DNA from 3 places in the Streptomyces sp. NPDC002138 genome. Region 2 is predicted to be linked to each of the others. Evidence: riboswitches for the same ligand, from Rfam matches in the RefSeq annotation. Region 2 holds a riboswitch; each other region holds the start of a gene.

Evidence for each region. A riboswitch is a leader RNA that binds a small molecule or an ion and turns the genes downstream of it on or off. The one in region 2 is predicted to bind cobalamin.
Region 1: it holds a riboswitch for cobalamin, as region 2 does, so the genes downstream of both, ABT084_RS07590 (ABC transporter substrate-binding protein) here and ABT084_RS21350 (cobalamin biosynthesis protein) in region 2, are expected to answer to the same signal.
Region 3: it holds a riboswitch for cobalamin, as region 2 does, so the genes downstream of both, cobN (cobaltochelatase subunit CobN) here and ABT084_RS21350 (cobalamin biosynthesis protein) in region 2, are expected to answer to the same signal.

The regions. Positions count from the first base shown of each region.
Region 1 is NZ_JBEOXE010000008.1:115,376-118,638, reverse strand. It holds gene ABT084_RS07605 (NADP-dependent oxidoreductase) at 1-659, shown strand, start outside; partial or broken gene ABT084_RS37965 (hypothetical protein) at 729-1,196, shown strand; gene ABT084_RS37960 (ankyrin repeat domain-containing protein) at 1,224-1,625, shown strand; tRNA gene ABT084_RS07595 (tRNA-Trp) at 1,684-1,756, shown strand; cobalamin riboswitch at 1,994-2,132, shown strand; gene ABT084_RS07590 (ABC transporter substrate-binding protein) at 2,169-3,182, shown strand; gene ABT084_RS07585 (FecCD family ABC transporter permease) at 3,179-3,263, shown strand, end outside.
Region 2 is NZ_JBEOXE010000032.1:9,406-12,668, forward strand. It holds gene ABT084_RS21340 (inorganic phosphate transporter) at 1-1,034, shown strand, start outside; gene ABT084_RS21345 (hypothetical protein) at 1,055-1,276, shown strand; cobalamin riboswitch at 1,371-1,515, shown strand; gene ABT084_RS21350 (cobalamin biosynthesis protein) at 1,552-2,538, shown strand; partial or broken gene ABT084_RS21355 (cobyric acid synthase) at 2,535-3,263, shown strand, end outside.
Region 3 is NZ_JBEOXE010000068.1:7,749-11,011, reverse strand. It holds gene cobN (cobaltochelatase subunit CobN) at 1-1,272, opposite strand, end outside; cobalamin riboswitch at 1,313-1,444, opposite strand; gene cobG (precorrin-3B synthase) at 1,757-3,253, shown strand; gene ABT084_RS31285 (precorrin-8X methylmutase) at 3,261-3,263, shown strand, end outside.

The DNA.
Region 1 (3,263 bases), on a different contig from region 2:
TGTCGGACTGGCCGGACACCCAGGCGGGCACGCACGCCGAGTACGTCGTCCTGCCCGCCACGGCGGTCGCCGCCGCGCCCCGCCGCGCACGTCCGGTCGAGGCGGCGACCCTCCCGCTGAACGGACTCACCGCCTGGCAGGCCCTGGACCTGCTCGGCGCGGCCGACGGCGCCACGGTGGCGATCACCGGTGCGGCGGGCGCCGTGGGCGGCTACCTCGTGGAACTGGCGGTCGCGCGCGGTCTGCGGGCCGTCGCCGTCGCCGCGCCGCAGGACGAGGAGCTGGTGCGCGAGTTCGGGGCCGACGTCTTCGTCGCGCGCTCCGAGAACCCCACTGCCGCGATCCGCGCGGCCGTTCCCGGCGGAGTCGACGGGCTGATCGACGCGGCCGCCCTGGGCGGGTCGGTGATCGGTGCGGTGCGGGACGGCGGTGCGTTCGTCAGCGTTCTCGGCGCGGGTCCGGGAGCGGAGCGCGGGATCCGGGTCTCGCAGATCCGGGTGCACAGCGACGCGGCGCGGCTCGCCGAGCTGACCGCGCTCGCGGACGTCGGCGGTCTCACCCTGCGGGTGGCCCGGACGATGCCGTTCGCGGAAGCCGCCGCGGCCCACGAGTCCCTGGCCGCACGCGGCCTGCGCGGGCGCATCGTCCTCGTGCCCTGACCGGCCTGACCGGCCTGACCGGCTGGTACGTCTGTCCGTGCGCCGGCTGGTCTGTGCGCCCGCTGGTCCGTGCGCCCGTCGGTCCGTCGGTCCGCCGGTCCTGGCCGCGGTCCGGCCCGGGTGGACGGAACCGGGGCCCCGGGCGGGCCGTTCTCTGCTCGTGTGACCGGCGGGCGACTCGCTAGCCTGGTCCCGGCACGGCGGCGGCGCGCGGCGGAAGGCAGGCCCGATGGATTCCGAGGACCCGATCGCGGTGGCCGTCACGGCCGCCATCCGCTCCGGGGACCTGCCGCGGCTGCGGGAACTCCTGGCCGCGCATCCCGCTCTGGCCCGCGAAACCATCGTCAAGGCCGGCGGGGCCGCGGGCGGGCGGAGCCTGCTGCACATCGCCACGGACTGGCCGGGCCACCACCCGGCCGGCCCCGACGTCATCCGGCTGCTCGTCGAGGCGGGCGCCGACCGGCGGCCCGGTTCGTCGGGGCGCACGAGGAGACCCCGCTGCACTGGGCCGCCAGTAACGACGACGTCGCCGCCGTCGACGCCCTCGTCGCCTGCGGTGCCGCGGTGGATGCCACGGGCGGGGTCATCGGCGGCGGCACCCCGCTCGCCGACGCGCGCGCCTTCGGTCAGTGGCGGGCCGCCCGGCGCCTCCTGGAACACGGCGCCCGCGCCGACTTCCAGGACGCGGCCGCCCTCGGACTCCTCGACCGGGTCGAGGAGTTCCTCACGGCGCCCCGCCCGCCCGGCCCGGACGAGATCACGAGCGCCTTCTGGGGCGCCTGCCACGGCGGTCGCCCGGAGACGGCCCGCTACCTGCTCGCCCGGGGCGCCGACCTCGACTGGATCGGCTACGACGGCATGACCCCGCTGGACATCGCGCGCTCCCAGGACACCGGCGGCGCCCGCGAGGTGACGGACTGGTTGTGGGAACGCGGTGCGCACGCGGCAGCTGATCTCATCGGGTGACCACATGCTGGAAGTGATTGGATCATCCGTCCGCCGCATGCCAGACTGGTGACAGCGGAGGGGCGTAGCTCAGTTGGTAGAGCGTTGGTCTCCAAAACCAAATGTCGTAGGTTCGAGTCCTGCCGCCCCTGCAAGAGAGTCCGCCGGACGCCCGGCGAACGGTCCGTCGAAAACCCAGGTGGGAGTCATCTCCCCCTGGGTTTTCGCGTGTACGCGCGGAATCCGCCCGTCGGTCGCTGTCCCCGGGGGGTCCGACGGGCGGCACCCGAGTAGCGCCGCAGCCAGCGAGCGCGAATGGGAACGGAGTTCACGGTAGGCGCCCCCACTGACAACGCCCGCCGGGCACGCCCCGCGAGCCCGGCACGGCCGATCTGGCACACTTGTCCGGGTTACCCCAGGCGGCGCGAACCAGGAAACCGGTGTGAAACCGGTACGGTCCCGCCACTGTGACCGGTTTCCCCTCGCGGGTCCCGGGAGTCAGACACTGACGCGCCGCCTCTTCACTTCGACCAGGGGACGAGGATCCCCCGGAGAGGCTTCGCCATGCCGCGTTTCCGTGCCGCCCTGCGCGCGCTCGCCCCGCTCGCTTCCCTGCCCCTGCTGCTATCGCTGACCTCCTGCGGCGCCACCCCGGACGAGCCCGCCCGGGACGCCGCCGCCCGGCCGGCGGCCGACGCCGGGGGCGCGGGATTCCCGTACACCGTGACCAACTGCGGTGTGACCACGACGTACCAGGCCCCGCCCCGGCGCGCCGTCAGCATGAACCAGCACGCCACCGAGGTACTGCTCGCCCTCGGCCTCGGGGACCGGATGGCGGGCACCGCCTACATCGACGACGCCGTCCTGCCCGCCTACCGGCCGGCCTACGACAAGATCAAGGTGCTGGCCAAGGAGTACCCGTCGAAGGAACTGCTGCTCGGCGCCAACCCCGACTTCGTCTACGGCGGGTACTCCAGCGCCTTCGACGCGTCCCAGGGCCGCGACCGCGAGGGGCTGCGCAAGAGCGGCATCAACACCCGCCTCAGCGTGGAGTACTGCACCCCCGGACCGGTCCGGATCGACCAGTTGAAGACCGAGATCACCGAGGTCGCCCGCACCTTCGGAGTGCCCGACCGCGGTGCGCGGCTGATCGAGGACGAGCAGCGCCGCATCGACGCCGTCACCGCACGCGTCAAGGACAAGCCCCGTCCGGCCGTCTTCGTCTACGACTCCGGCGAGACCGCGGCCTTCACCTCGGGCGGCAACGGCATCGGCAACGAGATCGTCTCGCTGGCGGGCGGGACGAACGTGTTCGCCGACCTCAAGGACACCTTCGGCGACGTGTCCTGGGAGAAGGTCATCGAACGCAAGCCGGAGACCGTGCTGATCTACGACTACGGCGGGACGGGCGTCGAAGCCAAGAAGCAGCGTCTGTTGAACGACCCGGCGCTCGCCCGGGTTCCCGCGATCAGGGACCGGCGGTTCGTCGTCCTGCCGCTGTCCTCGGCCGTCCTCGGGGTCCGCGTCGCCGACGCCGTCGAGTCCCTCGCCCGCCAGCTGCACCCCGACGCCGCGTGAGGGCGGACCGCCGCCGGACCCCGCTCGTCCTCACCCTGCTCACCGCGGCGCTCGCCGCGGGCGCGGTGGCGGGCCTGGCCC
Region 2 (3,263 bases):
AGGTGATCTTCGCCGCGCTCGTCGGCGCGATCCTCTGGAACCTCGTCACCTGGCTGGTCGGCCTGCCGTCCAGCTCGTCGCACGCCCTGATGGGCGGCCTGGTCGGCGCGGCCGTCGCCTCCGCCGGTCTCGGCGCCGTCAACGGCGGCACGCTCGTCACCAAGGTGCTGCTCCCCGCGGTCGCCGCGCCGATCGTGGCCGGTGTGGCCGCGATGCTGGCCGCCAGGCTCACGTACAAGCTGGGCTCCAACGTCGACGCGAAGACCTCGGCCAAGGGCTACAAGGCCGGTCAGATCGCCTCGGCCGGGCTCGTCTCCCTCGCGCACGGCACCAACGACGCGCAGAAGACGATGGGCATCATCACCCTGGCGCTGGTCGCGGGCGGGGCGCTCGCGCCCGGCTCCAACCCGCCGGTCTGGGTCATCGTCTCCGCCGGCATGGCGATCGCGATGGGCACCTACCTGGGCGGCTGGCGCATCATCCGCACCATGGGCAGCGGCCTGACCGACCTCCAGCCGCAGCAGGGCTTCGCCGCCCAGACCTCGGCCGCGAGCGTCATCCTGGCCTCGTCCAGCCTCGGCTTCTCCCTCTCCACCACCCACGCCTGTTCCGGCGCGGTCATGGGCGCGGGTCTGGGCCGCAAGGGCGGAGTGGTCCGCTGGTCCACCGCCAGCCGGATGTTCATGGCCTGGGGCCTGACCCTGCCGGCCGCCGCCCTGGTCTCCGCGGGCGCCGAGCTGGTCATGCGGACCGGTGACGTCGGTGTCGCCGCCGTCACGCTCTTCCTCATCGGCTCCTGCGTCGCCATCTGGCTGATCTCGCGCCGCCAGGTCGTCGACCACCACAACGTGAACGACGTCGCGGACACCGCGGCCGAGGCGCCGGGCGTGGTCACCACCGCGATCGCCGCCGTCGCCGTCCCGCCGGTCGCGGGCACCACCGCCGCGGTCACGGACGAGAGCTTCAAGGCGACCATCCCGACCCCGGCCCCGGCCGCTCCCCCGGCACCGGCGGCGCCCGCCGCCGCGGTCTGACCCGCAGAGGAATCGGCAGTATGAAGATCGACTGGGCAGCACTCGGCTCCGTGTTCGGAGTCAGCCTCTCCGCGACGGTCACCCTCGTGACCCTGTTCGCGCTGGGCATCCTGGGACTGTCGAAGCACGAGACCGCGACGGGCCAGGGCGGCGCCGCCCACCTGGCGCGCACCGGGGCCTACGCCTGCTTCGCGCTCTGCGCGGTGGCCGTCGGCTACGCGATCTACCTGATCGTCGGCTGACACCACCCGCACCCCGTCCGCACCAGCACGTCCGAAAGCTCCCTCCGGCTCCGAGCCGGGGGGAGCTTTCGCAGGTCAACGGCAAGTTGACGGGCGTTCGCGGGGCGTGGTGGACTGCCGGAGCCAACACGGCGGCATGAAGAGGAAGTCCGGTGCGAATCCGGCGCGGTCCCGCCACTGTCACCGAGGAGCCAGGGGCTCCCGGGAGCCAGGAACTCTCGCCACCGGACACGTCGAACCAGGGCGCGGACCCTGAGTGAGGACCTACCTGCCACATGCGTGCCGACCGCGTTTTCGCGTACGGCGCGACGGCCGGCCTGATCGGCGACCGGATCCTCGGTGATCCTCGCCGCGGGCATCCCGTCGCCGCTTTCGGGCGGACCGCCGCCACCGTCGAACGAGCCCTGTGGGGCGAGAGCCGGGCCAGGGGTGCCGTGCACGCCCTGGTGTGCGCCGGGGGCGCGGCCGCCCTCGGCGCGCTGGGCGCCCGCGCCGTGCGCTCCCGGCCCGCCGCCGCCCGTATCGCCCTGACCGCCGCCGCCACCTGGGCGGTGGTCGGCGGCACCTCGCTGGGCCGCGAGGCCCGTGCCATCGGGGGCGCGCTGGCCGCCGGGGACGCCGAGGTGGCCCGCGAGCGGCTGCCCCACCTGTGCGGGCGCGACCCGCAGGCGCTGAACGAGCAGCAGATCGCCCGCGCCGTCGTGGAGTCGGTCGCCGAGAACACCTCCGACGCCGTCGTCGGCGCCCTGGTGTGGGGCGCGCTGGCGGGGGTGCCCGGGCTGCTGGGTTTCCGCGCCGTGAACACGCTGGACGCGATGGTCGGCCACAAGTCCCCCCGCTACCTGCGCTACGGCTGGGCCTCGGCCCGGCTCGACGACCTCGCGGGCTGGCCGGGCGCCCGGCTGACCGCGCTGGCCGCCGTACTCGCCGGTCCCGACCGGCGGGGCGCCGTGCGGGCCTGGCGCGCGGACGCGGCCGCCCACCCCAGCCCGAACGCCGGACCGGTGGAGGCCTCCTTCGCGGGGGCGCTCGGGGTCCGCCTCGGCGGGACCCTGGCCTACGCCGGGCGCGTGGAGCACCGGGCGGTGCTGAACGGAGCCGCGGGCCGGCCGGTCGAGGTCGCGGACATCGAGCGGGCCGTACGGCTGTCGCGCCGGGTCACCTGGATCGCCCTCGGCGCCTGTGTGTCCCTGCGGTTGCTGGTGTCGTCACTGTGCGCATCACCGTGCGCATCCGGTCGTACTACGAAGGGACGCGTATGAGCGGCGCGCGGCGCGGCGGCGGACTCCTGGTCGCCGGAACCACCTCCGACGCGGGCAAGAGCGTGGTCACCGCGGGCATCTGCCGCTGGCTGGCCCGCCAGGGCGTGAAGGTGGCCCCCTTCAAGGCCCAGAACATGTCCCTGAACTCCTTCGTCACGCTGGAGGGCGCCGAGATCGGCCGCGCCCAGGCGATGCAGGCCCAGGCGGCCAGGGTCGAGCCGACCGCGCTGATGAACCCGGTGCTGCTCAAGCCCGGCAGCGACAGCAGCAGCCAGGTGGTGCTGCTGGGCAAGCCGGTGGGCGAGATGAGCGCCCGTGGCTACCACGGCGGGCGCCAGGAGCGGTTGCTCGGCATCGTCACGGACTGCCTGGAGCAACTGCGGGGCACGTATGACGCCGTGATCTGCGAGGGGGCGGGCAGTCCGGCCGAGATCAATCTCCGGCGCACGGACATCGTGAACATGGGCATCGCGCGGGCCGCGCGCTTCCCGGTGGTCGTGGTCGGCGACATCGACCGCGGCGGGGTCTTCGCCTCCTTCTTCGGTACGACGGCGCTGCTCTCCCCCGAGGACCAGTCGCTGATCGCGGGCTACCTGGTCAACAAGTTCCGCGGCGACGTGTCCCTGTTGGAGCCCGGCATGGAGATGCTGCGCGGGCTGACCGGGCGCGCGACCTACGGCGTGCTGCCCTTCCGGCACGGGCTGGGCATCGACGAGGAGGACGGC
Region 3 (3,263 bases), on a different contig from region 2:
GCGGTAGTCGGCGGCCGGGATCCGGACCGGGTTGCGGGCCAGCTGCTCCTCGGTGAGCCAGTCCTGGTCGTGGCCGCCCGCCTCGATCAGCGCGCGGATCAGCTCGTCGCCGTCGCCGGAGACCAGGCCGGGGATCTCCTCGGCCGGGCCGAAGTCGTAGCCCTCCGCGATCAGCCGGCGCAGCAGGGCGACGGCGCTGGCGGGGGTGTCGAGGCCGACCGCGTTGCCGATGCGGGAGTGCTTGGTGGGGTACGCGGAGAGGACGAGCGCGATCCGCTTCTCGGCGTTCGGGGTGTGCCGCAGCCTGGCGTGGCGCACGGCGATGCCGGCGACCCGGGCGGCCCGTTCGGGATCGGCGACGTACGCCGGGAGGCCGTCCTCGTCGATCTCCTTGAAGGAGAACGGGACGGTGATCAGCCGGCCGTCGAACTCCGGCACCGCGACCTGGCTGGCCGAGTCGAGCGGGGACAGGCCCTCGTCGCTCTCCTCCCAGGTGGCGCGCGAACCGGTCAGGCACAGCGCCTGCAGGATCGGCACGTCGAGCGCGGCGAGCGCGCCCGCGTCCCACGACTCGTCGTCGCCGCCCGCCGAGGCCTCGGCGGGACGGGTGCCGCCCGCCGCGAGGACGGTCGTCACGATGGCGTCGGCCGTCGCCAGCTCGGCGAGCAGCTCCGGTTCGGGGGAGCGCAGCGAGGAGACGTACAGCGGGACGGGCACGCCGCCCGCGTCCACCACGGCGTCCGAGAGGGCGTGCACGAAGGCGGTGTTGCCGCTCATGTGGTGGGCGCGGTAGTAGAGCACCGCGATCCGGGGACCGGCGGCGGGCTCCGCCGCGCGCTCCAGCCGCCCCCAGGTGGGAGCGGCGGCGGGCGGCTCGAAGCCGTGGCCGGTGAGCAGCACGGTGTCCGAGAGGAAGCGGGCCAGCTGCTCCAGGTTGGCGGGGCCGCCGTGCGCGAGGTAGGCGTGCGCCTCGGCCGCGATGCCGATGGGGACGGTGGACGCCTCCATCAGCTGGGCGTCCGGGGCCTGTTCGCCGGTCAGCACGACGACCGGGCGGGTCTGGTCGGCGGCGAGGAGCAGATCGAGCCCCTCCTGCCAGGCGCGCAGGCCGCCGAGGAGGCGTACGACGACCAGGTCCGCGCCGTCGAGCAGCGCGGGGAGGTCGTCGAGGGGGAGCCGGGAAGGGTTCGCGAACCGGTACGGGACCGGGCCGTCGTCCGAGGCGCGGGCACTGAGCAGATCGGTGTCGGACGTCGACAGCAGCAGGATCATGCGGCGGCGGGCCTTCCTCGGGGTTTCCGCGCCCCGGGCAGTGAGGACGACGGGAGTTCCTGACTCACCCGGTGGCGCCGCTGGCGGCTGCCGGATTCACAGTGGCGGGACCGCGCCGGAATCTCACCGGGCTTCCTCCCATGTCGCCGTCCTCGGCGATGACGGGCCGAATGGCCCGTCGAGGGGTCATCTTAGGTGCCGTGGCAAGTGAACGGCAGGTGGGGGCCGGTGTCGGTGCCTGTGGTGGCGCCTCAAACGCCGGCGGGGCTGGGATTGGCTGCCGGGGCCTGCGTGCGACGAACCCTTCGGGTCGTGGGGCCTCCGGCGGGCCCTCAATCGCCGGGCGGGCTGGATGTGCCCGGGGAATTCAGCCCGTCCGGCGTTTGAGGACCCGCCGGAGGCCCCATGCACCCGCACCCGGGGGACCAGTGGCGTGGTGACGGACACAGGCCGGGCGGCCCCGATCGTGGGTATGCTCGCCGCCATGCCCCCGCCCACCTCCGCCGCGTCCCGGGACGAACCCGTCATACGGGACCGTGGTGACGCCTGCCCCGGCGCGCTGCGCCTGCACGCGGCGGACGACGGCCACCTCGCCCGGGTCCGGATCCCCGGCGGCCTGCTCACCGCGGAGGCGGCCGCCGTGCTGGCCGACGCGGCGGACCGGCTCGGGGACGGGCACCTCGACCTCACCTCCCGCGGCAACGCGCAGCTGCGCGGCCTCGGCGCGGGCTGCGGCGGCGAACTGGCCGCCCTGCTGGCCGGCGCCGGACTGCTGCCCGCCGCGGCCGCCACCCACGAACGCGTGCGCAACATCGTCGCCTCGCCGCTGTCCGGGCTCGACGGGCAGGGGCACGCCGATGTCACGCCCTGGGTCGCGGAGCTGGACCGGCTGCTGTGCGGGAGCGAGGCGGCGGCCGCCCTGTCGGGGCGCTTCCTCTTCGCCCTCGACGACGGGCGCGGTGACGTGACCTCGCTCGCCCCCGACGTGAGCGTCCGCGCGCTGCGCGCCGGAACGGCCGTGCTGTGGACGCACAATGACACCGACGCGGTGGCGGTCGACCCTCGGGACGCGCCCCGGGCCGCGCTGACGGCGGCGCACTACTTCCTCGACGCGGTGCGCGGCGCCGGGACCAAGGCCTGGCGGGTGGGTGAACTGCCCGCCGAACACCGGCTGCGGGCGGGTGAGTTGCTCAACCGGCTGCGGGAGCAGGGCATTTCGGCCGAGCGGGCCGAGCGGGCCGAGCGGGCCGAGGGGGCCGAGGGGGCCGAGAGGGTCGAAAGGGCCGACGAATCCCACTGGTTCGGCGCGAGCGCGGGCAGGGCGGCCGCGGGCCCCGGCCCCGGCGCGGTCGTGGGGCCCGACGCGGAGCGCGTCGCGCTCTCGGTGCTGGCCCCGATGGGGCGGTTGACCACCGGTCAGTGGCGCCTGCTGGCCGCCGCGGCCGCCGCCGCGGCCGGGACCCTGCGGCTCACCCCCTGGCGCGGGATCGTCGTCCCCGGCGCCGACGCGGCCACCACGCCGGACGCCCTCGCGCGGCTCGCCGGAGCCGGGCTGGTCACCGCGCCCGGCGATCCGTGGGAGAACGTGAGCGCCTGTACCGGGCGGCCCGGCTGCGCGAAGGCGCTGGCCGACGTACGGGCCGACGCGCGGGCGGTCGTGGCGGCCGCCGGGGCCCGGGCGGGCGGCGCGGCGCCGCCGGTGCACTGGTCCGGGTGCGAGCGGCGCTGCGGGCATCCGCGCGCGGCCGTCTGGCTGGACCTGGTCGCCGGGCCCCGGGGGTACGCCCTCGCGGTGGCCGGGCGGGCGGGGCGCCCGGTGCGGGACGACGTACCGGCGACGGCGCCCGACCTGACCGCGGCCCTCGCGGAAGCGGATGCCATGGTGACGCAGACCCAGCCGACCCAGCATCCCCAGCAGACCGATCAGCCTCAGCAGACCGATCAGCCTCAGCAGCCCCAGCAGCCTCAGCAGCAGACGTAGTGAAGAGATG